4 regions of the Pseudomonas sp. AN-B15 genome follow, and region 2 is predicted to be linked to each of the others. Evidence: predicted binding sites of a transcription regulator. Region 2 holds the regulator's gene; each other region holds the start of a gene.
The links. Region 2 encodes FliA, which starts transcription of late flagellar genes. Its sites were predicted from a motif close to CTAAAGTTTNNNNNNNNNNNGCCGNTAA; they were not measured.
Positions count from the first base shown of each region.

Region 1 (7,206 bases), 3.0 Mb from region 2:
GTCGGCGGCGGCGCCGGCGGTCTGGAGCTGGCTACCCGTCTGGGTAAGACTCTGGGCAAGCGCGGCACGGCCAGCGTGATGCTGGTCGACGCGAACCTGACGCACATCTGGAAACCCCTGCTGCACGAAGTGGCCGCCGGATCGCTGAACTCTTCCGAAGACGAACTCAACTATGTTGCCCAGGCGAAATGGAACCACTTCGAGTTCCAGCTGGGGCGCATGAGCGGGCTTGATCGGGCGCAGAAGAAAATCCAGCTGGCCGCCACCTACGACGAGAACGGCGTGGAACTGGTACCGGCGCGTGAAGTGCCTTACGACTCGCTGGTGATCAGCGTCGGCAGCACCACCAACGATTTCGGCACCCAGGGCGCGGCGCAGCACTGCCTGTTCCTCGACACCCGCAAACAGGCCGAGCGTTTCCACCAGCAGTTGCTCAACCACTATCTGCGCGCGCACGCCGGACAGACCGATGTGGTCGAGCAGATCAGCGTGGCCATCGTCGGTGCCGGCGCCACGGGTGTCGAGCTGGCGGCAGAACTGCACAACGCGGCGCATGAACTGGCGGCTTATGGTCTGGACCGGATCAAACCGGAGAACATGCACATCACCCTGATCGAAGCCGGCCCGCGAGTGCTGCCAGCCCTGCCGGAACGCATCAGCGGCCCGGTGCACAAGACCCTGGAGAAACTCGGGGTCAATGTCATGACCAATGCGGCGGTCAGCGAAGTGACCGCCGACAGCCTGATCACCGCCGATGGCAACGTGATCAAGGCCAGCCTGAAAGTCTGGGCCGCCGGGATCCGCGCACCGGGTTTCCTCAAAGACATCGACGGTCTGGAAACCAACCGCATCAATCAGCTGCAAGTGCTGCCGACGTTGCAGACCACCCGCGACGAAAACATTTTCGCCTTCGGTGACTGTGCCGCGTGCCCGCAACCGGGTTCGGATCGCAACGTGCCGCCGCGTGCACAAGCCGCACACCAACAGGCATCGTTGCTGGCCAAGTCGCTGAAGCTGCGTATCGAGGGCAAAACCCTGCCGGAGTACAAGTACACCGACTACGGCTCGCTGATCTCGCTGTCGCGTTTTTCCGCTGTGGGTAACTTGATGGGCAACCTGACCGGCAGCGTGATGCTCGAAGGCTGGCTGGCGCGGATGTTCTACGTGTCGCTGTACCGCATGCACCAGATGGCGCTGTACGGACCGTTCCGCACGGCGATGCTGATGCTGGGCAGCAAGATCGGTCGCGGTACCGAGCCACGCCTGAAGCTGCACTAGAACCAAAACGTGTGGGAGCTGGCTTGCCAGCGATAGCGGTCAGTCAGTCGGCGATGATGTCGACTGATCCGCCGCTATCGCGGGCAAGCCACGCTCCCACATTGTTTCGTGCAGCTCACAAAATCAGCAGGCTCATTCCTGCAATCGATCACCGCTCATCAGAGCTGGAAGCGGCGCACCATGCCTTGCAGCGCGTTGGCCAGTTGCGACAGTTCGTGGCTCGACGCACGGGTCTGATCGGCACCCGTCGCCGAACGGACCGACAGGTCGCGAATGTTCACCAGATTACGATCCACTTCCCGCGCGACTTGCGCCTGCTCTTCGGCGGCACTGGCGATCACCAGATTACGCTCATGGATCTCATGCACCGAAGCGGTGATGGTTTCCAGCGCCTCCCCGGCGCGCTCGGCCAACGCCAGTGTGGTCGTGGCCCGTGCAGCGCTGGCCTGCATCGAATCCAGCGCCAGGCTTGAACCACTGCGCATGCCCTGCACCATCTGCTCGATCTCCTGCGTCGATTGCTGGGTGCGATAGGCCAGCGCCCGCACTTCGTCGGCGACCACCGCAAAACCTCGCCCACTTTCCCCTGCGCGGGCCGCCTCGATGGCGGCGTTGAGCGCAAGCAGGTTGGTCTGCTCGGCAATGGCACGGATCACATCCAGCACTTTGCCGATGTCCTGTGACTGGTTGGCCAGCGATTGCACCAACTCGCCAGTGTGCTGCACGTCGCTGGCCAGCGCATTGATGGCCGATGCGGTATCACTGACCCGCGCCTGCCCCAGTTGCGCCGACTCACTGGATTGGCGGGTGGCATCGGATGTCGACACGGCATTGCGAGCGACTTCTTCAACGGCTGTGGTCATTTCATTGACCGCCGTCGCTGCCTGTTCGATTTCGTTGTTCTGCTGCTGCAAGCCGTGTGTGCTGTCGAGCGTCACCGCGTTGAGTTCATCAGCAGCGCTCGCCAGTTGCGTGGCCGAACCGCTGATGCCTTGCAGCGTTTCCCGCAGGTTTTGCTGCATGGTCGCGAGCGCCTTGAGCAATCGGCTGACTTCATCGTTACCGTGGGTTTCGATCGGCCGGGTCAGGTTGCCCCGGGCCACGCTTTCGGCAGCGCTGACGGCGCTGCTCAGCGGACGGACGATGCTGCGGGTGAGCAACATCGCCAGCGCCACCGTGGCCAGCGCCGCCAGCGCTATGAACAGGCTGACGATGGTGCGCGAGGTCTGGTAGTGGTCAGCGGATTTCTGGCTCTCCGCAGCAACCTGTTTGGCGAACAGATCCGCCAGGTCATTGAGCTGCTTGCCGGAGCCGTCGACCACGGTTTTCATATCAACCAGCAACAATTTGGTCAGTTCGTCACGCTGGCCTTGATCGGCCAAGGTGAAGGATTGCGCGATGCCGGTGCGATAGGCAGCGAAGGTCTTTTTGAACTGGTCATAAAGCTGCTGGCCTTCCGCCGTGGTGACCAGTTTGTCGTAGGCGGCGATCTTCTCGCTCAGCTCCTTGTCGCGGGTATCCATCTGGCTGCGGTAAGTCGCGATGTTCTGCGGATCCTGATCAAGGGCCATGCGCAGGGAAATCGTACGAATCCGCAACATCAGCTCGCGAATTTCGTCACCGCCGCGAATGCTCGGCAGCCAGCGGCTCTCGACCGCGACCTCACTGTCACGGATGCTCGACATCTGCCCCAAGGCAAATACGCCGAGCAACGCCACCAGGACCGCGATCAGGGCAAAACCCAGCGCGGCACGTGGAGCAATATTCAACTGACGAAGCAACATGACGAACGCCCTTATTCTTGTATTGGCCAGATTGAAGGGGCGAACAGTGGCAGCCCCTCTCGTTAGCGGGCTATCGGCAAGTTGTACGATGACTTGAAAGGAATTGTCTGGCGCGAGGACAAAAAAAATCCCCGTATCTTTCGATACGAGGATTTTTAATATGGTCGGGGTAAGGGGATTCGAACTCCTGACATCCTGCTCCCAAAGCAGGCGCGCTACCGGACTGCGCTATACCCCGGTAAAAAAAAGGCGACCTTTCAAAGATCGCCTTCTTCGATCAGCGCTTTTGGCCTCTGATCTTAAGATTCGATCCCAGTGTTACCTGGTTTCAAAAATGGTGGGTCGTGTGGGATTCGAACCTACGACCAATTGGTTAAAAGCCAACTGCTCTACCAACTGAGCTAACGACCCAAAAATGGTCGGGGTAAGGGGATTCGAACTCCTGACATCCTGCTCCCAAAGCAGGCGCGCTACCGGACTGCGCTATACCCCGGTTTGAAATTGGCTCCGTGACCAGGACTCGAACCTGGGACCCAATGATTAACAGTCATTTGCTCTACCGACTGAGCTATCACGGAACTACATATTTCAATTTACAACGGTGAAACTTACAGCTCCTAGACGCCGTTCGCATCGCTGCGTTCGTGTGTCTGAGGCGCGCTATTCTACAACCTAGAACACCTCTGTCAACCCCCTAAATCGCTTTCAAGTTAATGATTTGCAACTTATTTCAGATTTCAGCTCAGTGAGCTGAGATGCTGCGGGTGACTGACTGCGGGGCGCACTTTACAAGCCTTTTCCTTAGAGTTCAACAGCCTAACGAAAAAAAGGCCTCGCAAAGCGAGGCCTTCCTTATTTCATTGGCTTTACCGCTCAGTCGAAAACGATTTCGTCGCTCACGACCTTGCCGGTTGCCGTGTCGCCCGGCAGGAAATGCCCCGACAGGATCAACTGCGCCAACGGGTTTTCGATCCAGCGCTGGATTGCACGTTTGAGCGGACGTGCGCCATACACCGGGTCGTAACCCACGGCAATCAGCTTGTCCATCGCTTCCGGGCTCAGTTCCAGCTTTAGCTCGCGCTCGGCCAGACGACTGCGCAGACGGCCCAGCTGGATCTCGGTAATGCCCGCGATCTGATCCCGCGCCAATGGCTCGAAGATCACGACTTCGTCGACCCGGTTGATGAACTCGGGACGGAAGTGACTGGTCAGCGCGTCCATCACCGCTGCACGCTGCGCCTCACGGTCACCGACCAGTTCCTGGATCTGCGACGAGCCGAGGTTCGAGGTCATGACAATCACGGTATTACGGAAATCCACCGTACGTCCGTGGCTGTCGGTCAGGCGTCCATCCTCCAGCACTTGCAGCAGGATGTTGAACACGTCCGGGTGCGCCTTCTCGACCTCATCCAGCAGGATCACCGAGTAAGGTTTGCGGCGTACCGCTTCGGTCAGGTAACCGCCCTCCTCATAGCCAACATAGCCCGGTGGCGCCCCGATCAGCCGCGCCACGGAATGTTTCTCCATGAACTCGGACATGTCGATCCGCACCATTGCCTCTTCCGTGTCGAAGAGGAATTCGGCCAGCGCCTTGCACAGCTCGGTTTTACCGACCCCGGTCGGGCCGAGGAACATGAACGAACCGCTCGGACGATTCGGATCCGCCAGCCCGGCACGCGAGCGCCGTACGGCGTTGGCCACCGCGACCACCGCTTCGTCCTGACCGATCACGCGCTGGTGCAACAGGCTTTCCATCTTCATCAGCTTGTCGCGCTCGCCTTCGAGCATTTTCGACACCGGAATACCGGTCCACTTCGAAACGACTTCGGCGATTTCCTCTTCGGTCACCTTGCTGCGCAGCAACTGGTTTTCGCTCTTGCCGTGTTGGTCGACCATTTGCAGGCTGCGTTCCAGATCCGGGATCACCCCGTACTGCAATTCGGCCATGCGGTTAAGGTCGCCTTTACGGCGCGCGGCTTCCAGTTCCTGACGCGATTGCTCGATCTTTTGCTGAATCTGCGCCGAACCCTGTACCTCGGCTTTTTCCGAGTTCCAGATTTCTTCCAGATCCGAGTACTCACGTTCGAGGCGGACAATTTCTTCCTGGAGTTTTTCCAGGCGCTTCATCGCCGCTTCATCGCTTTCTTTCTTCAGTGCCTGGGATTCAACCTTGAGCTGAATCAACCGACGCTCCAGACGATCGAGCACTTCCGGCTTGGAGTCGATCTCCATGCGGATGCGGCTGGCGGCCTCGTCGATCAGGTCGATGGCCTTGTCCGGCAACTGTCGATCAGTGATGTAGCGATGGCTGAGCTTGGCGGCCGCGATGATCGCACCGTCAGTGATCGCCACCTTATGGTGAACCTCATAACGCTCCTTGAGGCCACGCAGGATCGCGATGGTGTCTTCTTCGCTCGGCTCGTCCACCAGCACTTTCTGGAAACGCCGCTCAAGCGCCGCATCCTTCTCTATATATTGGCGGTACTCGTTGAGCGTGGTTGCGCCGACGCAGTGCAGCTCACCGCGCGCCAGTGCCGGTTTGAGCATGTTGCCGGCATCCATCGAGCCTTCGCCCTTACCGGCGCCGACCATGGTGTGAAGCTCGTCGATGAACAGAATGATCTGCCCTTCCTGCTTCGACAGTTCGTTGAGCAGCGCTTTGAGGCGTTCTTCGAACTCACCGCGATACTTGGCACCGGCAATCAGCGCGCCCATGTCCAGCGACAACAGGCGTTTGCCCTTGAGGCCGTCCGGCACTTCGCCGTTGATGATGCGCTGGGCCAGACCTTCGGCAATCGCGGTCTTACCCACACCAGGCTCACCGATCAGCACCGGGTTGTTCTTGGTGCGACGTTGCAGCACCTGAATGGTGCGGCGGATTTCGTCGTCACGGCCGATCACCGGATCGAGCTTGCCGTCTTCGGCGCGCTTGGTCAGGTCGACGGTGTACTTGTCCAGTGCCTGACGCGACTCTTCATGGTTGGCGTCATTCACCGCCTCACCACCGCGCAGGTTGTTGATCGCGTTTTCCAGGGCTTTCTTGCTCACGCCCTGGCCGAGCAGCAGTTTGCCCAGTTTGCTGTTCTCGTCCATCGCGGCGAGCAGCACCAGTTCGCTGGAAATGAACTGGTCGCCCTTCTGCTGGGCCAGACGATCAGCCTGATTGAGCAGACGCGCCAGATCCTGCGACATGTTGACGTCGCCGGTCGGGTTCTGGATTTTCGGTAATTGATCGAGCTCTTTGGTCAGCTCTTTGCGCAGGCTGTTGACGTCGAAGCCCACTTGCATGAGCAGAGGTTTGATCGAACCACCCTGCTGTTCAAGCATGGCTTGCATCAAGTGCGCCGGCTCGATGGCCGGATGATCGTGGCCAACGGCCAGGGATTGGGCGTCGGACAACGCCAACTGTAATTTGCTGGTTAAACGGTCTATACGCATGGGGTCACCTTCCTTTTGAGCAGGTCGGACCTAAAAACCATCCTGAATAAAGAAACCTGCCAGATACCACTGTAGATGCGGTCGATTCTGGGAGATTCAAGCGTCGGGAGATTGATGTAGATCAGACAAGCTTAGCGGGTGAGCCAGACAAGGGAAGCAAAGCGCCCCGTGCGCGACGCACGGCGGTAAGAAAAGAAGCGCGGATCGGTCACCGTGCAGAAACCGCCACCATAAACCGCCGTGACACCTTTGGCCGCCAGACGCAGACGCGCCAGCAGATAGATGTCAGCCATGAACTTGCCAGCATTGTGGCTTGGCACGAAGGCGGCTGCCGCTTCCGGCAGTTGCTTGACGAAGACTTCGCGTACTTCCGGGCCGACTTCAAAGGCTTTCGGGCCGATGGCCGGGCCGAGCCAGACCAGCACGTCCGCCGCAGCGGTGTCGAGATGATCGAGGGTGGCTTCCAGTACGCCCGCCGCCAACCCGCGCCAACCGGCATGGGCCGCCGCGACGCGAGTACCGGCCCGGTTGCAGAACAATGCCGGCAGGCAATCGGCAGTCATCGCCGTGCAGGCAATCCCGGGAGTTGCCGTCCAACTGGCATCGGCGGTGGCCACCACGCCCGGATCAGCATGCGCCACGACAATGCCGTGCACTTGCTGCAACCAGGCAGGCTTTATAGAGAAATGTTCGGTCAGACGCCGAC
Region 1 covers NZ_CP049737.1:5,062,840-5,070,045, forward strand. The annotation lists gene GTQ41_RS22895 (NAD(P)/FAD-dependent oxidoreductase) at 1-1,278, shown strand, start outside; gene GTQ41_RS22900 (methyl-accepting chemotaxis protein) at 1,437-3,062, opposite strand; tRNA gene GTQ41_RS22905 (tRNA-Pro) at 3,224-3,300, opposite strand; tRNA gene GTQ41_RS22910 (tRNA-Lys) at 3,398-3,473, opposite strand; tRNA gene GTQ41_RS22915 (tRNA-Pro) at 3,479-3,555, opposite strand; tRNA gene GTQ41_RS22920 (tRNA-Asn) at 3,565-3,640, opposite strand; gene clpB (ATP-dependent chaperone ClpB) at 3,936-6,500, opposite strand; gene pgeF (peptidoglycan editing factor PgeF) at 6,632-7,206, opposite strand, start outside.
Region 1: the regulator FliA is predicted to act here: its motif matches at 3,133-3,160, upstream of GTQ41_RS22900 (methyl-accepting chemotaxis protein).

Region 2 (7,206 bases):
CAATAGCAATCGCCAGATCTTTGCCGGGCTGCCGTTGACGGCCGGCCTGCCACTGACCGCTGCCGAGCCGTTGAGCGAACCGACCTACGCCGCCCCGGCGCGTCCGGCGCCGGCACCTGCACCGGCATCGGCGGGTGTCGATCCGCGTGCGCTGGATTCGATGCGTTTCGAATTGAACAGTCTGCGTGAGCTGATGGAAGTACAGCTCGGCACCCTGGCCTGGAACCAGCTGCAAGGCAGCCGTCCGGCACAGGCCAATCTGTATCGCCGCCTGCAGCGCATCGGTCTGTCCGGGCCGTTGTCGCGCGACCTGCTGGCGATGATCACTGACATCGAAGAACCGCGTCAGGCCTGGCGCATGTTGCTCGCGCACCTGGCGCGGATGATTGCCGTACCGGAAGTCGAGCCGCTGGAAGAGGGTGGAGTGATTGCCATGGTCGGCCCGGCCGGCATGGGCAAGACCACCACCCTGGCCAAACTGGCTGCGCGCTACGTGCTCAAGTACGGCGCGCAGAATGTCGCGCTGGTCAGCATGGACAGCTTCCGCATCGGTGCGCAGGAACAACTCAAGACCCTGGGGCGGATTCTCAACGTGCCGGTGACCCACGTCGACCCGGGCCAGTCGCTGGTGCAGGCGCTGGATCCATTGCTGCGCAAGCGCGTGGTGCTGATCGATACCGCCGGCCTGCAGGCCAGCGATCCGGCGCTGCGCATGCAGCTGGAAAGTCTGGCCGGGCGTGGCATCCGTTCAAAAAATTATCTGGTGCTGGCAACCACCAGCCAGAAACAGGTTCTAACCGCCGCTTATCACAGTTACAAGCGTTGCGGGCTTGCCGGCTGCATCCTGACTAAACTGGATGAGACGGCCAGCCTTGGCGAAGTGTTGAGCCTGGCGATCAGTCATGAACTGCCGGTCGCGTACCTGACCGATGGCCCACGGATTCCGGATGATCTGCATCTGCCGCGCCGTCATCAGCTGGTCAGCCGCGCCGTCAGCGTGCAAATGCAGGAAGAACCCAGCGAAGAAGCCATGGCTGACATGTTCGCTGATATCTACCACAGCCCGACCAAGCAGGTTGGCTGAGGTAATGAACAGTTTTTGTACCTACATCGATGGTCTGCCATGCATTGTTCCGGTTGTGAACGCGCAGCCAGTAATGTGGCCTCCGTCTATGCAAGACAAGGTAAAGAAATAACATGGGCAGCATGCATCCCGTACAGGTGATCGCGGTGACCGGCGGCAAAGGTGGCGTCGGCAAGACTAACGTGTCAGTGAACTTGTCTCTGGCGCTGGCAGAGCTTGGCCGTCGGGTCATGCTGCTGGACGCCGACCTGGGGCTGGCGAACGTCGACGTTCTGCTGGGGCTGACCCCCAAACGCACGCTGGCCGATGTCATCGAAGGCCGCTGCGAACTGCGCGACGTGCTGTTGCAGGGCCCCGGCGGGATCCGCATCGTGCCGGCCGCTTCCGGCACCCAAAGCATGGTGCACCTGAGCCCGGCGCAACATGCCGGTCTGATTCAGGCGTTCAGCGACATCGGCGACAATCTCGATGTACTGGTGATCGACACCGCTGCGGGCATTGGTGACTCGGTAGTCAGTTTCGTGCGCGCGGCGCAGGAAGTGTTGCTGGTGGTCTGCGACGAGCCGACCTCGATCACCGACGCCTACGCGCTGATCAAACTGCTCAATCGCGACTACGGCATGAACCGCTTCCGCGTCCTCGCCAACATGGCGCAGAGCCCGCAGGAAGGGCGCAATCTGTTCGCCAAGTTGACCAAGGTCACGGATCGCTTTCTCGACGTCGCCTTACAATACGTCGGCGCGGTGCCGTACGACGAAAGCGTGCGCAAGGCCGTGCAGAAGCAGCGAGCAGTCTATGAAGCCTTTCCGCGTTCCAAGTGCGCGCTGGCGTTCAAGGCGATCGCGCAGAAGGTCGATACCTGGCCGCTGCCTGCCAACCCGCGTGGGCACCTTGAGTTTTTCGTCGAGCGCCTCGTGCAGCAAACGGCAGGGCCAGTGTTATGACCGCCAGCGGTATGAACTACTACAAGAAATCGGCACGTGACGCGCAGTACGAGTTGATCGAGCGTTACGCGCCACTGGTCAAGCGCATTGCCTATCACTTGCTGGCGCGCTTGCCGGCGAGTGTGCAGGTCGAAGACCTGATTCAGGCCGGGATGATCGGCCTGCTCGAAGTCTCGACCAAATATGACGCCAGCAAAGGCGCCAGTTTCGAAACGTACGCGGGCATCCGGATCCGCGGCGCGATGCTCGATGAAGTGCGCAAAGGGGATTGGGCACCTCGCTCGGTTCACCGCAACACCCGTATGGTCAGCGACGCAATTCGCTCAATTGAAGCTAAAACCGGCCGTGATGCTAAAGATCACGAGGTTGCGGCCGAACTCCAATTGAGTCTCGATGATTACTACGGGATTTTGAATGACACCCTGGGCAGCCGGCTGTTCAGTTTCGACGACCTGCTGCAGGACGGCGAACACGAAGGGCTGCACGAGGATGGCGCCAGTGCTCATCTTGAGCCGTCACGCGATCTGGAAGATGAACGCTTCCAGGCTGCGCTGGCGGACGCGATTGCCAATTTGCCGGAGCGTGAGCGACTGGTGTTGGCGCTGTACTACGACGAAGAACTGAACCTCAAGGAAATCGGTGAAGTCCTTGGCGTCAGTGAATCGCGGGTCAGCCAGTTACACAGCCAGTGCGCGGCCCGTTTGCGGGGGCGTTTGGGGGAGTGGCGAGCGCGCTGAAGGCAGTGTGGGGACACTGCGAACGAGGCTGGTGCGGTGATGAACGGCACCGGTCTTGCTCTGTTGTGCTCCAGACAGTCATCGAGTGCTTTGCCGGATTGATTGAAATGGCGCGTCCAGGTGCTGGGCGCGTTTAAGACTGCTTGGAGGTCGAATTGGACAAGAACATGAAAATCCTCATCGTTGATGACTTCTCAACGATGCGGCGGATCATCAAGAACCTGCTGCGTGATCTGGGGTTCACCAACACCGTCGAGGCCGACGATGGCACCACTGCCATTCCGGTGCTCAACAGCGGAAGCATCGACTTTCTGGTAACGGACTGGAACATGCCGGGCATGACCGGTATCGACCTGCTGCGCCACGTGCGTGCCGATGAAAAACTCAAGCACCTGCCCGTGCTGATGGTGACTGCCGAAGCCAAGCGCGAGCAGATCATCGAAGCGGCCCAGGCCGGCGTCAACGGCTACGTGGTCAAACCTTTCACGGCTCAGGCGCTGAAAGAAAAAATCGAGAAGATTTTCGAACGCATCGGCTGATGAACGCGCGGGGGAGCTATGGAGCATAACGAATCTTCACAGGGCGATTTCGAATCGACCCTGAAAAAACACGCGGTCGAACTGGTCGAGAGCCTTGAAAAAGGCAGGTTCGGCGACGCTGTGCAACTGATCCATGAGCTCAATCAGACCCGTGACCGTGGCCTGTATCAGGAAGTGGGCAAGCTCACACGCGAACTGCACAGTGCGATCGTCAACTTCCAGATCGATCCGCACATGCCGCAGGCCGAGGAAGTGTCGCAAATCACCGACGCCACCGAACGCCTGGGCTATGTGGTCAAGCTGACCGAAGCCGCGGCCAACCGCACCATGGATCTGGTGGAAAGCGCGACCCCGGTGGTCAATGGCCTGGCTGAAGAAGCCCAGGCGCTGAGCACCGATTGGGGCCGCTTCATGCGTCGTGAAGTCGGGGCTGAAGAGTTCCGCGAACTGGCGCGCCGGGTCGACGGTTTTCTGTCACGCAGCAGCACGGACAACCGTGCGGTGTCGAGCAACCTGAACGACATCCTGCTGGCTCAGGATTACCAGGACCTCACCGGTCAAGTGATCAAGCGTGTGACCCAGCTGGTCACCGAAGTCGAAAGCAATTTGCTCAAACTCGTCCTCATGGCCAGTCAGGTTGACCGCTTTGCGGGCATCGAACACGACCGTGCCGCGATGCTTGCAGAAAAAGATCCACAAAAACATCTCTCGCAGGGTGAAGGTCCGCAGATTCATGCCGATAAACGAGAAGACGTTGTGTCCGGTCAGGACGATGTGGACGATTTGTTATCCAGCCTCGGATTCTAGAGTTTTGGAATTTTAGGTTTTTTGGGTTTTTAGACCTGTAGGAGCACCCCATTAATGAGCTTCGGCGCCGATGAAGAGATCCTTCAGGATTTCCTGGTTGAGGCCGGCGAGATTCTTGAGCAACTGTCCGAGCAACTGGTCGAGCTGGAAAGCCGCCCGGATGACGCAGATCTGCTCAACGCAATTTTTCGCGGTTTCCACACTGTAAAAGGGGGCGCCGGCTTCCTTCAGCTCAACGAGCTGGTGGAGTGCTGTCACATCGCCGAAAACGTGTTCGACATCCTGCGCAAGGGTGAACGTCGCGTTGATGCAGAACTGATGGACGTGGTGCTTGAAGCATTGGACGCGGTGAACAGCATGTTCAGCGAAGTCCGTGAACGTGCACCGATCACGGCCGCCACTCCGGAACTGCTGGCCGCGCTGGCGCGTCTGGCCGAACCGCAATCGGCCGACGAAGCCCCGGCTTCGCCGGTGGCCGAGATGATCGAAGAGCTGGTCGTCGAAGGCGATTCGAACGATTCGGGCGACATCACCGATAACGAATTTGAACAGCTGCTGGATTCGCTGAACGCCGTCAAGGCCGAAGCCGAAGCCCCGGCCGCTGCTGCGCCTGCGCCGGCTGCCGATGCGGCCGCCAGCGATGAAATCACCGACGCCGAATTCGAGTCGTTGCTCGATCAACTGCACGGCAAAGGCCAGTTCGCGCCAGACGCCGTCGCACCGACTGCGGCTGCTCCAGCGGCACCGGCGGCGGGTGACAGCTCGGACATCACCGACGACGAATTTGAAGCACTGCTCGATCAGTTGCACGGCAAGGGCAACTTCGCCGTCGAAGCACTGGAATCGGCTATTGCTGCGGCACCGGCGGCGCCTGCCGCACCGGCGGCCGCCGCTGCCGGCAGCGATCTGATCAGCGATCACGAGTTCGAATCGCTGCTCGACGAATTGCACGGCAAAGGCAAGTTCACTGACGTTGGCGCCGCTGCTGCGGGCACCGCGTCGACCGTGGCTGCGCCTGCCGCCAAGGCTGCCGCTCCGGCTGCTGCGCCAAAAGCGGCACCCAAGCCTGAACCGAAAGCCGAAACGCCGAAACCGGCTGCCGCTGCTGCACCGGCTCCGGCCCGTGCGCCCGCTGCACCGCCGCCGGAAAAACCGGCCAGCGAAGCCGAGACCACCGTGCGGGTCGATACCGCGCGTCTCGACGAAATCATGAACATGGTCGGCGAACTGGTGCTGGTGCGTAACCGCCTGGTGCGCCTGGGTCTCAACAGCGGCGACGAAGCGATGTCCAAGGCCGTGTCGAACCTCGACGTGGTCACGGCGGACTTGCAGACCGCGGTGATGAAGACCCGGATGCAGCCGATCAAGAAGGTCTTCGGGCGCTTCCCGCGTCTGGTTCGTGACCTGGCGCGTCAGCTCAAGAAAGAGATCAACCTGGAACTGGTGGGTGAAGAAACCGACCTCGACAAAAACCTTGTCGAGGCCTTGGCCGACCCGCTGGTCCACTTGGTGCGCAACGCGGTCGACCATGGCATTGAGTCGCCGGAAGAACGCGAAGCTTCGGGCAAGGCCCGTGGCGGTCGCGTGGTACTGGCGGCCGAGCAGGAAGGCGACCACATCCTGTTGTCGATCTCCGACGACGGCAAGGGCATGGACCCGAACGTCCTGCGTTCGATCGCGGTAAAACGCGGTGTGATGGACAAGGACGCGGCCGATCGCCTGAGCGATACCGAGTGCTACAACCTGATCTTCGCCCCGGGTTTCTCGACCAAGACCGAGATCTCCGACGTGTCCGGCCGTGGTGTCGGCATGGACGTGGTGAAGACCAAGATTTCCCAGCTCAACGGTTCGATCAACATCTACTCGACCAAGGGCCAGGGCTCGAAGATCGTCATCAAGGTGCCGCTGACACTGGCAATCATGCCGACCCTGATGGTGATGCTCGGCAATCAGGCGTTTGCGTTCCCGCTGGTCAACGTCAACGAAATCTTCCACCTCGACCTGTCGACCACCAACGTGGTGGATGGCCAGGAAGTGGTGATCGTGCGGGACAAGGCGCTGCCATTGTTCTACCTCAAGCGCTGGCTGGTCAGCTCCGCCGCTCACGAAGAGCAGCGTGAAGGCCATGTGGTGATCCTGTCGGTGGGCACCCAGCGGATCGGCTTCGTCGTCGATCAACTGGTCGGCCAGGAAGAAGTGGTCATCAAGCCATTGGGCAAAATGCTGCAGGGCACTCCGGGCATGTCCGGCGCCACCATCACCGGTGACGGCCGCATCGCGCTGATCCTCGATGTTCCAAGCATGCTCAAGCGTTACGCGACGAAGCGTATTTGAATCCGGGGCAGCGGGGCGATGACGTCCCGCTGCACCTAATGGAGTGTTTATGGCAGTCAAAGTCCTGGTGGTGGACGATTCGGGTTTTTTCCGCCGCCGCGTCTCGGAAATTCTTTCAGCGGATCCGAGCATCCAGGTGGTCGGCACGGCCACCAACGGTAAAGAGGCGATCGATCAGGCCCTGGCCCTCAAGCCGGACGTGATCACCATGGACTACGAGATGCCGATGATGGATGGCATCACGGCCGTGCGGCACATCATGCAACGCTGCCCGACCCCGGTGTTGATGTTCTCCTCGCTGACCCACGAAGGCGCCCGGGTGACCCTGGATGCGCTGGACGCTGGCGCGGTGGATTTCCTGCCGAAGAATTTCGAAGACATCTCGCGTAACCCGGAGAAGGTCAAACAACTGCTGTGCGAGAAGGTCCATAGCATCTCGCGCAGCAATCGTCGTTTCAGTGCCTACAGTGCGCCGGCTCCGGCCGCTGCACCGACGCCTGCGCCAGCCCCGGCGGCTTCGAGTTTCAGCAGCCACAGCACTGCTGCTCCGACGCGTCCGGCGCCGGCTCCAGCACCTGCTCGCGCGCCAGCCGCCAGCGCGTCGTCGCCGGCTCCGAAACGCAAAGCCTACAAACTGGTTGCCATCGGTACCTCCACGGGCGGTCCGGTTGCGCTGCAACGGGTGCTGACTCAGTTGCCGGCAAACTTCCCGGCGCCGATCGTGCTGATCCAGCACATGCCGGCGGCGTTCACCAAGGCCT
Region 2 covers NZ_CP049737.1:1,761,884-1,769,089, forward strand. The annotation lists gene flhF (flagellar biosynthesis protein FlhF) at 1-1,084, shown strand, start outside; gene fleN (flagellar synthesis regulator FleN) at 1,198-2,028, shown strand; gene fliA (RNA polymerase sigma factor FliA) at 2,025-2,765, shown strand; gene GTQ41_RS08120 (chemotaxis response regulator CheY) at 2,933-3,304, shown strand; gene GTQ41_RS08125 (protein phosphatase CheZ) at 3,323-4,111, shown strand; gene GTQ41_RS08130 (chemotaxis protein CheA) at 4,166-6,445, shown strand; gene GTQ41_RS08135 (chemotaxis response regulator protein-glutamate methylesterase) at 6,495-7,206, shown strand, end outside.

Region 3 (7,206 bases), 1.3 Mb from region 2:
CTGCAAGTTCTCCACACCTTCCTGGTTCAGCGTGTTGATCTCGTTGATGTCGACGTTGATCGACTCGACCACAGCCGTCTGTTCCTCAGTCGCGGTAGCCACCGACTGGTTCATCCCGTCGATCTCGCCGATGCGCTGGGTCACGCTGCCCAGGCGTTCGCCGGCCTGGTTGGCGATGCCGACGCTGCTTTCGCTCTCGCGCTGGCTCTCGGTCATGATGCTCACCGCCTGACGCGCGCCGACTTGCAGCTCTTCGATCATCTTCTGCACTTGCTGCGCCGAATCCTGAGTGCGGTGCGCGAGGTTGCGCACTTCGTCAGCGACCACGGCGAAACCACGGCCGGCCTCACCGGCGCGGGCCGCTTCGATCGCGGCGTTGAGCGCCAGCAGGTTGGTCTGCTGCGAGATGCTGGTGATCACTTCCAGAATCTGGCCGATGTTCACCGTGTTGCTATTGAGGGTTTCGATGTTGCCGCAGGAGTCGCTGATTTTTGCCGACAACTGCTGCATCGCGTGAATGGTTTTATCCACAGCCTGCTGACCGTCGACCGCCAGGTTGCGCGCATCGCTGGAGTGCTGCGAGGCGAGAGCGGCGTTCTGGGCGATTTCCTGGGCGGCAGCGCCGAGCTGGTTGATCGCCGCGGCCACGCTGTTGGTGCGGCTGGCTTGCTGGTCGGAGTTGTACATCGACGAGTTAGAGGCCGCGACCACACGCAGGGCGACTTCGTTGACTTGCCCGGTGGCCGACGACACTTCGCGGATCGAGGTATGAATACGCTCGACGAAGCGGTTGAACGACAGGCCCAGCGCGCCGAACTCGTCGTGGCCGTGGATCACCAGCCGCTTGGTCAGGTCGCCTTCGCCTTCAGCGATGTCGTGCATGGCACGGCCCATGGTCAGCAGCGGTTGCATCAGCACGCGGATCAGCATGCCGAGCAGGGCGATGATGATCACCACGGCAATGACCATGGCGATCAGCGCCGAGGTGCGGAATTCGCTGAGCATCGACAACGCGGTGTCCTTGTCCAGCACCAGCGCCACGTACCAGTCAGCCGATGGCACGCCGTTGACGCGGGTGAACGAAATCAGTTGGGTCTTGCCGTCGAATTCGACTTCTTTCAGGCCCGGGCTGACTTTCGGCGCACCGTTCGGATAAGCCTCGGCAAGGGTTTTCAGCACCAGTTTGCTGTCCGGGTGAATCAGGATCTTGCCATCGGCGCTGACGATGAACGCATGGCCGTGGCCACCGAAGTTGAGCGAGTTGATGATCGCGCTGACGCTGGTCAGGTCGATATCCGCGCCGGCCACACCGATCATCTGGCCTTGACGCTGCACCGGGGTGGCGACGGTGATCACCAGTTTGCCCGACGAAGCGGCGATGTAGGGTTCGGTGACGATGGTCTGCTGCGCACTGTTGGCGGCCTTGTACCAGCCACGGGCGCGCGGGTCGTAATCCGGCGCACGGTTACCGGCGGGAACCGAGAACATCACGCCGTCAGCGCCGCCGAAATAGCTGAGCTGGAAATTGCCGGTGTAGGCGGGCAGGTCGATGATGCGCTTGAGGCTGGCCGGGGCGCTGCCGTCGGCGGCGACCTGCTGCGACAGCGATTGCAGCAACTGGATGCGGCTCTCCAGCCAGGTCTGGATGTTGCTGGTCGTCAGACTCCCCAACTCCTGCATCGAGGCTTCGGTGCTGCTGCTCAGGGCTTCGCGTTGTCGATAGTCGTTGAACAAAATGAAACAGGCGAACGCAACGGCCACCACGAGGGCGGCAGCCAACAAGATCTTGTGGCTGAATTTCATGTTTCTGGTCATCGAATGAACTACCGCGAAGGGGCTGGTCGAGAAAGGGCGGCAATTTGCCACACTCGGGGGCTTTGCGCTGCTCTTATTTCGACCGCGGTGCGCCAAAGATTAGGCGTCTTTGGTGAAATGCGACGAAATGCTCAATAGCCGCAGAAAGTGTCTGATTTGCCGATAAATGCCAGACGAGCGGAGCGATAAATAGCCATTTCTGAAGGGAACCAGATGAGGGTTTTCTCTTCTAAGCTTCTGGTTGGCACCATGCCATCCCCCTTCCGCTCCAGGAGTTACTTCATGTCGCTGCGATCTATCGCCCTTCTGACTTTTTGCGTGCTGTTGGCCGCGTGCAGCAAGGTCAATCAGGAAAACTATTCCAAGCTTTCGGCCGGCATGGCCAAGGCCGAGGTTGAGACGCTGCTCGGCAAACCCACCGACTGTTCGGGTGCGCTCGGCATGTCCAGTTGCACCTGGGGCGACAAAAACAGCTTTATCAGCGTGCAGTACGCCGGTGACAAAGTGCTGATGTTTTCCGGCCAAGGCCTGAAGTAAACCGGGGCCAAGCGCCCACGGGAGAAAAATAATGAAGCGGTTATTGTTCGTCCTTTTTGCCGGCCTGGTACTGGCCGGCTGCGCCACTCACGGTGAAGATCCGCTGGCGCCCAAGACGGCTCACAGTGTCAACCTCAAGCGTTATCAGGGTACTTGGTACGAACTGGCGCGACTGCCGATGTATTTCCAGCGCAACTGCGCGCAATCCGAAGCCCATTATTCGCTCAGGCCGGACGGCAGCGTCGACGTGCTCAATCGTTGCCTGACCGCCGACTGGCAATGGGAAGAAGCCAAAGGCAAGGCTTATCCACAGGTGCCGGGCAAGACCGACAAGTTGTGGGTCGAATTCGATACCTGGTTCTCGCGTTTGATTCCGGGTGTGGCGAAAGGCGAATACTGGGTGTTGTACGTCAGCGACGACTACAAGACCGCTATCGTCGGCGACCCGAGCCGCAAGTACATGTGGTTGCTGTCCCGCACGCCGACCGTCAACGGTGTGGTGCGTGAGGAGTTGCTGAGCAAGGCGCGTCAGCAGGGTTACGACACCACGCGACTGATCTGGCGGGCGTCGGATCGGCAGATGGCGAAGACTTCGAATTAAAGACCACCACCAATCAAATGTGGGAGCGAGCCTGCTCGCGAAGAGGGTGTGTCAGTTAACGAAAATGTTGCTGATACACCGCTTTCGCGAGCAGGCTCGCTCCCACATTTTTGTTTTGTGTCAGCCTAAAAGTTCGCGCAGAACCTGGGTGAAAGCACGTGCACTTTCCTCTTCGCCTGCATGCCGGCCATCGCGCACCACCCACTGGCCATTGACCAATACATCGCGCACCTGTCGGTCACCGCCAGCGAACAACCAGCGATTCAAAATCCCGTCACCACTGGCCGTGGCCAGATACGGATCATTGCCATCGAGCACGATCCAGTCGGCACGCTTGCCGACTTCCAGCGCGCCAATCGGCTGCCCCAACGCCTGCGCCCCGCCGTCCAGCGCCGCGTCATACAACGTGCGCCCGACCATCGGCTGATCCGCGCCATACAAACGGTTGCGCCGCTGGTCGCGCAGACGCTGGCCGTACTCCAGCCATCGCAACTCCTCGACCACGCTGAGCGACACATGGCTGTCGGAACCGATGCCCATGCGCCCGCCCTGGGCGAGGAAATCCACCGCCGGGAAAATCCCGTCGCCGAGGTTGGCTTCGGTGGTCAGGCACAGGCCGGCGATTGCGCGACTCTTGGCCATCAGCGTGACTTCCTCGGGATTGGCGTGGGTCGCGTGAACCAGGCACCAGCGCTGATCGACTTCGGTGTTTTCATAGAGCCATTGCAGCGGCCGGCGACCGCTCCAGCTCAGGCAGTCATCGACTTCCTTCTGCTGCTCGGCAATGTGAATGTGCACCGGGCACTGTTTGTCGCTGGCCGCCAGCACTTCGCTGATCTGTTGCGGGGTGACCGCGCGCAACGAGTGGAAGCACAGCCCCAGCGATTGCGCTTTTTGCTGAGCCAGCAGCGGCTGCAGGCGCGCTTGCAGGTTCAGATAGTTTTCGGTGCTGTTGATAAAGCGGCGCTGCCCGTCATTGGGCGTTTGGCCGCCGAATCCGGAATGGCTGTAAAGCACCGGCAACAGGGTCAGACCGATGCCGCTGTCGCTCGCTGCCTGGCTGATGCGCAGTGCCAGCTCGGCCGGATCGGCATACGGCTGACCGTTGTTGTCGTGGTGCACGTAGTGGAATTCAGCAACCGAGGTGTAACCGGCCTTGAGCATTTCGATGTACAGCTGACGGGCAATCACGCCGAGTTGCTCCGGGCTGATTTTTCCGACCAGCCGATACATCAGGTCACGCCAGGTCCAAAAGCTGTCGTTGGGATTGCCAGCCACTTCGGCCAGTCCCGCCATCGCGCGCTGGAAGGCGTGGGAGTGCAGATTGGGCATGCCCGGCAGCAGCGGACCGCTCAGCCGCTCGGCGCCATCTGCGGTGGAATCGGCCTGGATTCGGGTCAGCATGCCATCGGCACTGACTTCGAGACGTACATGGTTGGCCCATCCGTTAGGCAGCAGCGCGCGTTCGGCAAAGAAGGCGGACATGGTTCAGCACCCCATCGTGTGTTATTTGTATATACATATACAGACGTTTGCCTGCCCGGTAAACTCCGGCAAGCTAGCAACCTTCATCCAATGAACAGGGATCAACCGTGCCGACTCCGCCTCCAGTCTCCCCGTTGGCCGCGAACCTGGGCGACAGTCCGGCGCCTTTGTACGCTCGCGTCAAACAGATGATCACCCAGCAGATCGACAGCGGTAACTGGCCACCGCACTACCGCGTGCCGTCGGAAAGCGAACTGGTCAGCCAGCTCGGTTTCAGCCGCATGACCATCAACCGCGCGCTGCGCGAAATGACCGCCGACGGCCTGCTGGTGCGCATGCAAGGTGTCGGCACGTTTGTCGCCGAACCGAAGAGCCAGTCTGCGCTGTTCGAAGTGCACAACATCGCCGACGAAATTGCTTCCCGTGGGCATCGCCACACCTGTCAGGTGATCACCCTCGAAGAAGAGGCCGCCGGCTCCGAGCGCGCGTTGGCGCTGGACATGCGCGAAGGGCAGAAGGTCTTCCATTCGCTGATCGTGCATTACGAAAACGACATTCCGGTGCAAATCGAAGACCGTTTCGTCAACGCGCTGGTCGCTCCGGAATACCTCAAGCAGGATTTCACTCTGCAAACCCCGTACGCCTATCTCAACCAAGTCGCGCCGTTGACTGAAGGCGAGCACGTGGTCGAAGCGATCCTCGCCGAGCCGTCCGAGTGCAAGTTGTTGCAGATCGAAAAAGGCGAGCCGTGCCTGTTGATCCGTCGTCGTACGTGGTCGGGCCGTCAGCCGGTGACCGCCGCGCGTTTGATTCACCCAGGTTCCCGTCATCGTCTGGAAGGACGCTTTCATAAATGAGCAGTGAAGTGAAAGTTTTACGCGCCGAAGGTTACCCGCGCATGCCGTGGAAAAACGGCGGCGGCAGCACCGAAGAGATCACCCGTGATGCGGGTGCTGGCCTGGATGGTTTTGGCTGGCGTCTGTCGATTGCCGACATTGCCGAGTCGGGCGGTTTCTCGACCTTTGCCGGTTACCAGCGAGTGATCACCGTGTTGCAGGGTGACGGCATGACCTTGTGCGTCGATGGTGATGACACGCGTCCATTGTTACCGCTGGACCCGTTTGCGTTCAGCGGCGAAAGCCAAGTGTCCTGCACCTTGCTCGGCGGCGCGATACGCGACTTCAACCTGATTTACGCACCGCAGCGTTACCAGGCGCGGTTGCAGTGGCTGGACGGTGAACAGCGGTTTTTCAGCTCGGCCTCGACGGTGCTGTTGTTCAGTGTCAGCGAGCTGCTGCAAGTGCGGGTCGGTGACAGCACTGCGCAACTGGCCCGACATGATTGCCTGCAGCTGGACGGTAACACCGGTCTGGTTGAAGTCGCGGTCAATGCCGCGTGCTGCGTGATCGAGCTGACGTCGCGCTGATCCAACTCTGGTAACACTCCTGTGGTGAGGGGATTTATCCCCGATGGCGGCGCAGCAGACCTTTTGGGACCGCTACGCGCTCCATCGGGGATAAATCCCCTCACTACAATTGCATTTCAATTCCTGTTTCCCTCAGCGCACCAACTTGTTACCGAACGCCCCAGCGTGGCGCAAAACCACGGGTTCGTAACGATCCCCCGCGACCTCAATTCTCCCCCGCAAAAAATTTCATTCGCGCCACAACCCTTGTTTCAAGCGCCCTGTAGCCCTGTTCGCGATTTTTCTTGAACGGCTCTTGAGTGAGTTGGCCGCTTGATTGCATATGCTTGTATGTACAAGTAAAGACGTATGCGTATAAGTCCGCAGCGTCCACTGATTCGCTTGTCGCGCATTGAGGCGCGCAGGCTGCTTGCCCACTGCCAGGGTTGGTTTGAATTGATCGCTGAGGAGTCTTTTTCGTGACTGACACAAAACCTACTAAATACCGTGACGTCGAGATCCGCGCTGCACGCGGCAACAAGCTGACCGCCAAGAGCTGGCTGACCGAAGCGCCGCTGCGCATGCTGATGAACAACCTCGACCCGGAAGTGGCCGAGAACCCGAAAGAGCTGGTGGTTTACGGTGGTATCGGTCGCGCCGCGCGTAACTGGGAGTGCTACGACAAGATCGTCGAAAGCCTGACCAATCTGAACGACGACGAAACCCTGCTGGTGCAATCCGGCAAACCGGTCGGCGTGTTCAAGACTCACAGCAACGCCCCGCGCGTATTGATCGCCAACTCCAACCTGGTGCCGCACTGGGCGAGCTGGGAACACTTCAACGAACTCGACGCCAAAGGCCTGGCCATGTACGGCCAGATGACCGCCGGCAGCTGGATCTACATCGGCAGCCAGGGCATCGTTCAGGGCACCTACGAAACCTTCGTCGAAGCCGGTCGCCAGCACTACAACGACAACCTCAAAGGCAAGTGGGTCCTGACCGCGGGTCTGGGCGGCATGGGCGGTGCTCAGCCGCTGGCTGCAACTCTGGCTGGCGCCTGCTCGCTGAACATCGAATGCCAGCAGGTGAGCATCGATTTCCGCCTGAAAAGCCGCTATGTCGACGAGCAAGCCAAAGACCTCGACGACGCCCTGGCGCGCATCGCCAAATACACCGCCGAAGGCAAAGCGATCTCCATCGCCCTGCTGGGTAACGCCGCAGAAATCCTCCCGGAACTGGTCAAGCGCGGCGTGCGTCCGGACATGGTCACCGACCAGACCAGCGCCCACGACCCACTGAACGGCTACCTGCCAGCGGGCTGGACCTGGGACGAGTACCGCGCCCGCGCCAAGACCGAGCCGGC
Region 3 covers NZ_CP049737.1:417,006-424,211, forward strand. The annotation lists gene GTQ41_RS01885 (methyl-accepting chemotaxis protein) at 1-1,815, opposite strand, end outside; gene GTQ41_RS01890 (hypothetical protein) at 2,098-2,352, shown strand; gene GTQ41_RS01895 (lipocalin family protein) at 2,384-2,953, shown strand; gene GTQ41_RS01900 (formimidoylglutamate deiminase) at 3,074-4,438, opposite strand; gene hutC (histidine utilization repressor) at 4,627-5,295, shown strand; gene GTQ41_RS01910 (HutD family protein) at 5,292-5,864, shown strand; gene hutU (urocanate hydratase) at 6,323-7,206, shown strand, end outside.
Region 3: the regulator FliA is predicted to act here: its motif matches at 1,891-1,918, upstream of GTQ41_RS01885 (methyl-accepting chemotaxis protein).

Region 4 (7,206 bases), 2.6 Mb from region 2:
GGCGATTGCCGCGAGTCTGGCCGCCGGCTTGCATGGGATCGAGCATGAGCTGGAGCCGAGCGCGGCGATTCAGGGTGAATTCGAAGTGCCGGACAATCTTTCGCTGCCGTGTACCTTGCATGCCGCGCTCGAGCGTCTGAAACGTAGCCAATTGGCCAGGGAACTGTTCGGACAGGAGTTCATCGAAGGCTACATCGCTTCGAAGACCATGGAGTTGACCAGCTTCTTTGATGAAATCACTCCCTGGGAACGGCGTGTTCTAGCAGCCCAGGCCTGACGAACCGTCGCCATCGGGCTATCGTTTGGATAGCCCGATACTTACTGCAAGGAGCCGCTCGGAACGCCGATGCGCCAAATCTGGAAATCCTTTCGAGCGCTGTACTTCGCCTCGCTGATGATGTTGATCGGCTCGGGCCTTCTTTCTACTTACCTGGCATTGCGCCTGGCCGCTGACCATGTCGATGGACTGTGGGTGGGTGCGCTGATGGCAGCCAACTACTTTGGTCTGGTATTGGGCGGCAAGATCGGTCACCGCTTGATCGCCCGCGTCGGACACATTCGGGCTTATTCGGCGTGTGCCGGGATCGTCGGCGCGGCGGTGCTCGGGCATGGTCTGGTCGACTGGCTGCCGGCATGGCTGGTGCTGCGGACCATCGTCGGTCTGGGCATGATGTGCCAATACATGGTGATCGAGAGCTGGCTTAACGAGCAGGCCGACGCCAACCAGCGCGGGTTGGTGTTCAGCGGTTATATGATCGCTTCGTATCTGGGACTGGTGCTGGGTCAGCTGATTCTGGTCATGCACCCGGGCCTCGGCCTGGAACTGCTGATGCTGGTCGCGCTGTGTTTTGCCTTGTGTCTGGTGCCGGTGGCGCTGACTCGACGGATCCACCCGGCGCCGCTGCATCCGGCACCGATGGAGCCGCGCTTCTTTATCAAGCGCGTGCCGCAGTCGTTGAGCACGGTGCTCGGCGCTGGCCTGATCATCGGCTCGTTCTACGGTCTGGCGCCGTTGTATGCGTCGCAGCAGGGGCTGTCGACCGAGCAGGTCGGTCTGTTCATGGGTAGCTGCATTTTTGCCGGACTGCTGGTGCAGTGGCCGTTGGGCTGGTTGTCCGACCGTTATGACCGAGCGCTGCTGATTCGTTGTTTTGCCGGATTCCTCGCGGTGGCGGCGTTGCCGTTGGCGATTTTGCCGCAGGTGCCGCTTGAGGTGCTGTTCGTGGTCGGCTTCCTTTGTTCGCTGGTGCAGTTCTGCCTGTATCCGCTGGCGGTGGCGTTCTCCAACGACCATGTCGAGGGCGATCGCCGGGTGTCGCTGACGGCGATGCTGCTGGTGACCTACGGGGTCGGTGCGAGTATCGGTCCGCTGCTGGCGGGCGTGCTGATGAAGCTGTTCGGCAGCCAGAGCCTTTACGCGTTTTTCAGCTTCTTTGCGTTGGTGCTGGTGTGGCGCATCCGCCCGAAAGCGGTGACCAATCTGCATCAGGTCGACGACGCACCGCTGCATCACGTGGCGATGCCTGACAGCATGTCCAGCTCGCCGCTGGTGGCCGCGCTCGATCCGCGAGTGGATGAGCAGGTGGTGCAGGAGCAGATGCAGACCACGGTTACGCCGGAGCCGGAGCCCGAAGTGCAGCCTGAAGCAGTGGCCGAACCTGATCCGGCTGATGAGGGCGATAAACCGACACCGGACATCAGTGGGGCCAGACCCTGAATCGGGTGATGGCAACAATGTTCAAAGAGTGACGCTTTATTGTGGTGAGGGGATTTATCCCCGATGGGCTGCGAAGCGGCCCTAAAGCCATTCAGTGCGGAGTGGCAGTGGAATCGAGGCGTCCGGTCTGGGGCTGCTGCGCAACCCATCGGGGATAAATCCCCTCGCCACAGTTATCTCCAGTCCAGGACGGGACAGTAGAAATAAAAAAGGGCAGTCCCGCCAGGGACTGCCCTTTCTATTTGCCTGTGCGAATCACAGATCGTCTTTATCGAACCGGCGTGCTTCACGCTGCAACTGATAGACGAAGCGCTCGACGTTGCGCGCCGCCTGGCCACTGATGTTGTGGAAGCGCAAGCCGGCGAAGGTGATGTTGAGCTTTTCTTCGAAGTGCAGATAGCGCAGCTCGACCGAGATCGGTTGATTGCCGAACAGTGGGGTGGCGATCATGCGGTCATAGACCTGACCCAGTTGCAGGCGGTCGGTGATGTCGCCTTCAAAGCGCAGTTTGCAACCGGTGGCGGAAATATCCAGCAGTTTGCCGTTGATCGGCGCCTTGAGTTTTTCGCCGCCAAGTTCGACGCTGACCAGATCGGTCAGCTTCAACGCGGCACGAAAGGCATTGCGGCGCTGGTGGTAGACCACTTCGGTTGGCAGTTGACCGGTATAGAAGCGGTCACCGTCGGATTCTTCGATGTTCAGCGTGCCGGTGCATTCCCAGGCGATGCGCACACCTTCGTGGAAGCCTTCGACCTTGAACGGTTCGCCCGCCTGCAGAAAACGCTCGCCATCACGCGGGATCATTTCGTCCAAGGCAATCGTCGCGGTTTCCCGGTCAACCTTGATCAGGTAGCTCTGGAAGCGCTGGCTGCGCTCATGGAAGGTGATGATCAGCGGATCGTGGCTTTCTTGCAGCTGGCGCAGGTTGCTGGAGATTTCCAGGGGCGTGGTCAGCACCTTTGGTGGCTGCGGAGTATCATCCGCGCTTAGGGCGTTTGGCACGTTTTCTCAATCTCCAGACAAAATTTGACTACGACTAGCCAGCATTTTGCCAGCATGTTTCGCGGGTTGATAGTGCAGGCACATCGAATGGCTCACGCCTGGCTGAGCGTACGCGGCTTGGTGGGTTTGGCGAAAGTGCCCGAGGCGTCATACAGCGCTGGCGGTTCGCCCCCGGTGAGGATTTTCAGCTGATTGGCCGTAGCGGCCTGCTGGATCTGGATCGACTGGCCGTTCTTGACGTTGGCCGCCTGGCACTGGGCAATCAGGTCGGTCAGCACATCGCTTTGGGACAGCAACTGGTCGCCAATGCTCGACTGGCTGGCCAGTTGCTCCAGGCCCTGACGGTCGAGCGGCAGGTTGAGGCTGGCAAGGATTTCGCTGCGCTTGCGGCCATGCTGTTCAAGCAGAATGATCAATGCCTGTTTGCGCGCCAGAATATCTTCGAGCAGAGGCATGTCGCGACCGTGCAAAGCGAGGGACTCGGTTTGCAGCAACTCCAGCAATTGTTGAGCTGGAGCAAAGTCGTCGGTGATCAGTTGCAATAAATTAGTGTCGTGCATGGCTGGCCTTGGGTTCTAAGCGTCCAAAAGCCTGGCGCCGGCAAAAGCCTAGCGCTGGGCTTCGAAGTTGAGCAGTTTGCTGGCTACACGGTTGCTGTCGACCTTGTAGCTGCCATCGGCAATCGCTGCTTTCAACTCGGCCACGCGGGCTTTGTCGACGGCAGGCTGATCGCGCAGCTTGTCAGTGACCTTCTGCAACTGTTGAGCCTCATTGCTGAGGTGTACCGATTCCCCGCTTTTTGCGGTACCGGCCGTTTCGGCCTGGGTATTCAGCGGCGCGGAGGTGCCGGTTTCGGCGGTTTCCTTGGCGTTGCTGGTACGCGTACTGCCCGTAAGTGACGAGGAGCTGTTCAAACGGCTGAAATCGATGACCATGTTAAAAACCTCTGGGAATTTGGACGCTTGCCATGTTCTCGGCCATTCCCTGGAAAACTTTAGGCTCACTTTGCAATGAGCTGCATGTGCCGAAGCGTGTCCTGCTGCGGCACAGTTTAGGGAAGCGTCGGGGCTGGCGCCAGTTTTCTGCTCGAGCGTTTTACATGGCGACTTCCACTTGGCCCGGCGCGATGACCTGCGCCTTGATTACCCGGTTGGAATTGAGGTTTTTTACCCGGATCTGTTCTTTCAAACCGCCATTGGCCAGGGCTTCACCGGGCATGCGCACGGCGAGTGTGCCGCTGCGGGCGATGATGACCACCTGATCGCCCTTGCGCACCACTTCCGCCTGTTCCAGATGCACCAGGGTAATCACCTGATCGGCTACCGTTGGTCGGGTTAATTTCTGCCCGATGGCTTCATCCACCGACGTCAGAAAACCCTGATTGACTTGGCTGATGTCGCGTTCACGCAAGGTCACGTCTTGCGGTTCGATAATCGCGGCGCGCTTGAGCGGTCGGGTGGTGGTGACAATCTCGCGAAACAGGCGGACTTGAGCGGGCACGAACACCGTCCACGGCGAGCTTCCTTCGCACCGGACCTTGACCGTAACCCGGCCCAGCGGACGTGCAGGACTCTCCAGCGACGCTGTCAATTCCTTGTCGCACATAGGCATGCGCATACGCGGGTCGAGCTGGTTGACCTCGATTTCGTAGCGGCCTTCCGTTTGACTGGTTGCCAGATAGTCTTCTACGGTGAACTCAAGAAAGCCCTGAGTGACGCCGATAAGCATGTCAGGCAAGGTAACCGTATCAGCACCGGCAGGGCTGCCAGCGAAAAACAAGCAGACGGCAGACGTCGCGCACAGCGCTTTGCGGGTGCGGGAGGTCAGGCGTCGAAAAAATGTCGTTTGAGCGTTCATACGAGTTAAAAAGCAAGCGCCGTGCCGTTTAGCAATGAATGTGCGTCGCAACAACACTTGGCGTTGGTGTAGGAGTCTGGGCATGGCTGGTGTAATGGATTCGGTGAACCAGCGCACGCAACTGGTAGGGCAGAATCGCCTGGAGCTGTTGTTGTTCCGTCTCGACGGTCAGCAGCTCTACGGCATCAACGTGTTCAAGGTGCGGGAAGTGCTGCAATGCCCGTCGCTGACGTTGATGCCCAAGTCCAGTCCTGTCGTGTGCGGGGTGGCGAATATCCGGGGGGCGACCATTCCGATCCTTGATCTGGCAATGGCGACCGGTTCCGGGGCGTTGAAAGACAAGAACAGTCCGTTCGTGATCATCACGGAGTACAACACCAAGACCCAGGGTTTCCTGGTTCGCTCGGTGGAGCGCATCGTCAACATGAACTGGGAAGAGATCCATCCGCCGCCCAAGGGCACGGGGCGCGATCATTACCTGACCGCTGTGACTCGAGTCGACAATCAGTTAGTCGAAATCATCGATGTCGAGAAGGTGCTGGCGGAAGTGGCGCCGACGCCGGAAGCGATTTCGGTCGGCGTGGTCGATGTCGAGACCCAGAGCAAGGCGTTGTCGCTGCGGGTGCTGACGGTCGATGACTCGTCGGTGGCGCGCAAGCAGGTCACGCGCTGCCTGCAGACGGTCGGGGTCGAAGTGGTGGCGCTGAACGATGGCAAGCAGGCGCTGGACTACCTGCGCAAGCTGGTCGATGAGGGCAAGAAGCCGGAAGAAGAGTTCCTGATGATGATTTCCGACATCGAGATGCCGGAGATGGACGGGTACACCCTGACGGCGGAGATCCGCAGCGATCCACGCATGCAAAAGCTTCATATCATCCTGCATACTTCGTTGTCGGGAGTATTCAATCAGGCGATGGTCAAGAAAGTCGGTGCCGATGACTTCCTGGCCAAATTCCGTCCTGATGACCTGGCATCCCGGGTAGTCGACCGGATCAAAGCAGCAGATATCAGCTAGGGGCCTTCTGCCCCTGGCGGTCAACACGATTTAAGAGGCGGCATCATTGTCTACGGGTAATTTGGATTTCGAACAGTTCCGGGTCTTCCTGGAAAAAGCCTGTGGCATTTTGCTCGGTGAAAACAAGCAGTACCTGGTCTCGAGCCGTCTCAACAAACTGATGGAGCAGCAAGGCATCAAGTCCCTGGGTGAGCTGGTACAGCGCATCCAGACCCAGCCGCGCAGCGGTTTGCGCGAGCAGGTGGTCGATGCCATGACGACCAACGAAACCTTGTGGTTTCGCGACACCTATCCGTTTGAAGTCTTGAAGAACAAGGTGCTGCCCGAGGCGATCAAGGCCAGCCCCAACCAGCGTCTGCGGATCTGGTCGGCGGCCTGCTCGTCGGGTCAGGAACCGTATTCGCTGTCGATGTCGATCGACGAGTTCGAGCGCAGCAACCTTGGTCAGTTGAAGATGGGCGTGCAGATCGTTGCCACCGACCTGTCCGGCAGCATGCTGACCAACTGCAAGACCGGCGAGTACGACAGCCTGGCCATCGGCCGCGGTTTGTCCGCCGATCGCTTGCAACGCTACTTCGACCCGAAAGGGCCGGGGCGCTGGGTGATCAAGGCGCCGATCAAGAACCGGGTGGAATTCCGCTCGTTCAACCTGCTCGACAGCTACGCCAGTCTGGGCAAGTTCGACATCGTGTTCTGCCGCAACGTGCTGATCTACTTCTCCGCCGAGGTGAAGAAAGACATCCTGTTGCGCATTCACAGCACGCTGAAGCCGGGCGGCTATCTGTTCCTTGGCGCGTCCGAAGCGCTGAACGGTTTGCCGGATCATTACCAGATGGTTCAGTGCAGTCCGGGGATCATTTACCAGGCGAAGTGAAACAAAGCATCAGGCATACAAAATCGGGAGCCCCCAAGGGCTCCCTTTTTTATGCCTGATGCTTTGTTTCATGCAGGAGCTGCCGAAGGCTGCGATCTTTTGATCCTGTTTTGAAGGATCAAGATCAAAAGATCGCAGCCTTCGGCAGCTCCTACAGGGAGAGTTGTTAACAGGACGAAGCGGCAGAAAAGCGGCAGGCAGCGGAAACCGGTTGCCGCTTTTCTGGCATTGCCGCTTTGCCGATTCCCCGCAAAGCCCCGGTTTACGCGGGTTTTTGTGTTTGGCACGGCGCTTGCTAAAGCTCAGGTACGAAAAACCGCTCACCCGAAGGTTCCCGACATGAGCATCAGCTTCGATAAAGCGCTCGGCATTCACGAAAAGGCATTGGGTTTCCGTGCCCAGCGCGCTGAAGTGCTGGCCAACAACATCGCCAACGCCGATACCCCGAACTACAAGGCTCGGGATCTGGACTTCTCCAAAGTGCTCGAAGCACAGAGCCAGAAAAACGCCAACGGCACCATCGCCCTGAACATGACCAACAGCCGTCACATCGAAGCTGAAGGCCTGGGCAATGGCGACGAGTCGCTGATGTATCGCACGCCGATGCAGCCTTCGATCGACCAGAACACCGTGGATGCTCAGCTGGAACAGTCCAACTACGCGGAAAACGCCGTGGGCTTCCAGGCCAGCTTCACCCTGCTCAACAGCAAATTCAAAGGGCTGGTATCGGCCCTGCGCGGA
Region 4 covers NZ_CP049737.1:4,393,559-4,400,764, reverse strand. The annotation lists gene GTQ41_RS19890 (glutamine synthetase family protein) at 1-277, shown strand, start outside; gene GTQ41_RS19885 (MFS transporter) at 347-1,717, shown strand; gene GTQ41_RS19880 (flagellar brake protein) at 1,973-2,719, opposite strand; gene GTQ41_RS19875 (flagella synthesis protein FlgN) at 2,812-3,279, opposite strand; gene flgM (flagellar biosynthesis anti-sigma factor FlgM) at 3,328-3,654, opposite strand; gene flgA (flagellar basal body P-ring formation chaperone FlgA) at 3,815-4,576, opposite strand; gene GTQ41_RS19860 (chemotaxis protein CheV) at 4,659-5,591, shown strand; gene cheR (protein-glutamate O-methyltransferase CheR) at 5,638-6,465, shown strand; gene flgB (flagellar basal body rod protein FlgB) at 6,805-7,206, shown strand, end outside.
Region 4: the regulator FliA is predicted to act here: its motif matches at 3,690-3,717, upstream of flgM (flagellar biosynthesis anti-sigma factor FlgM).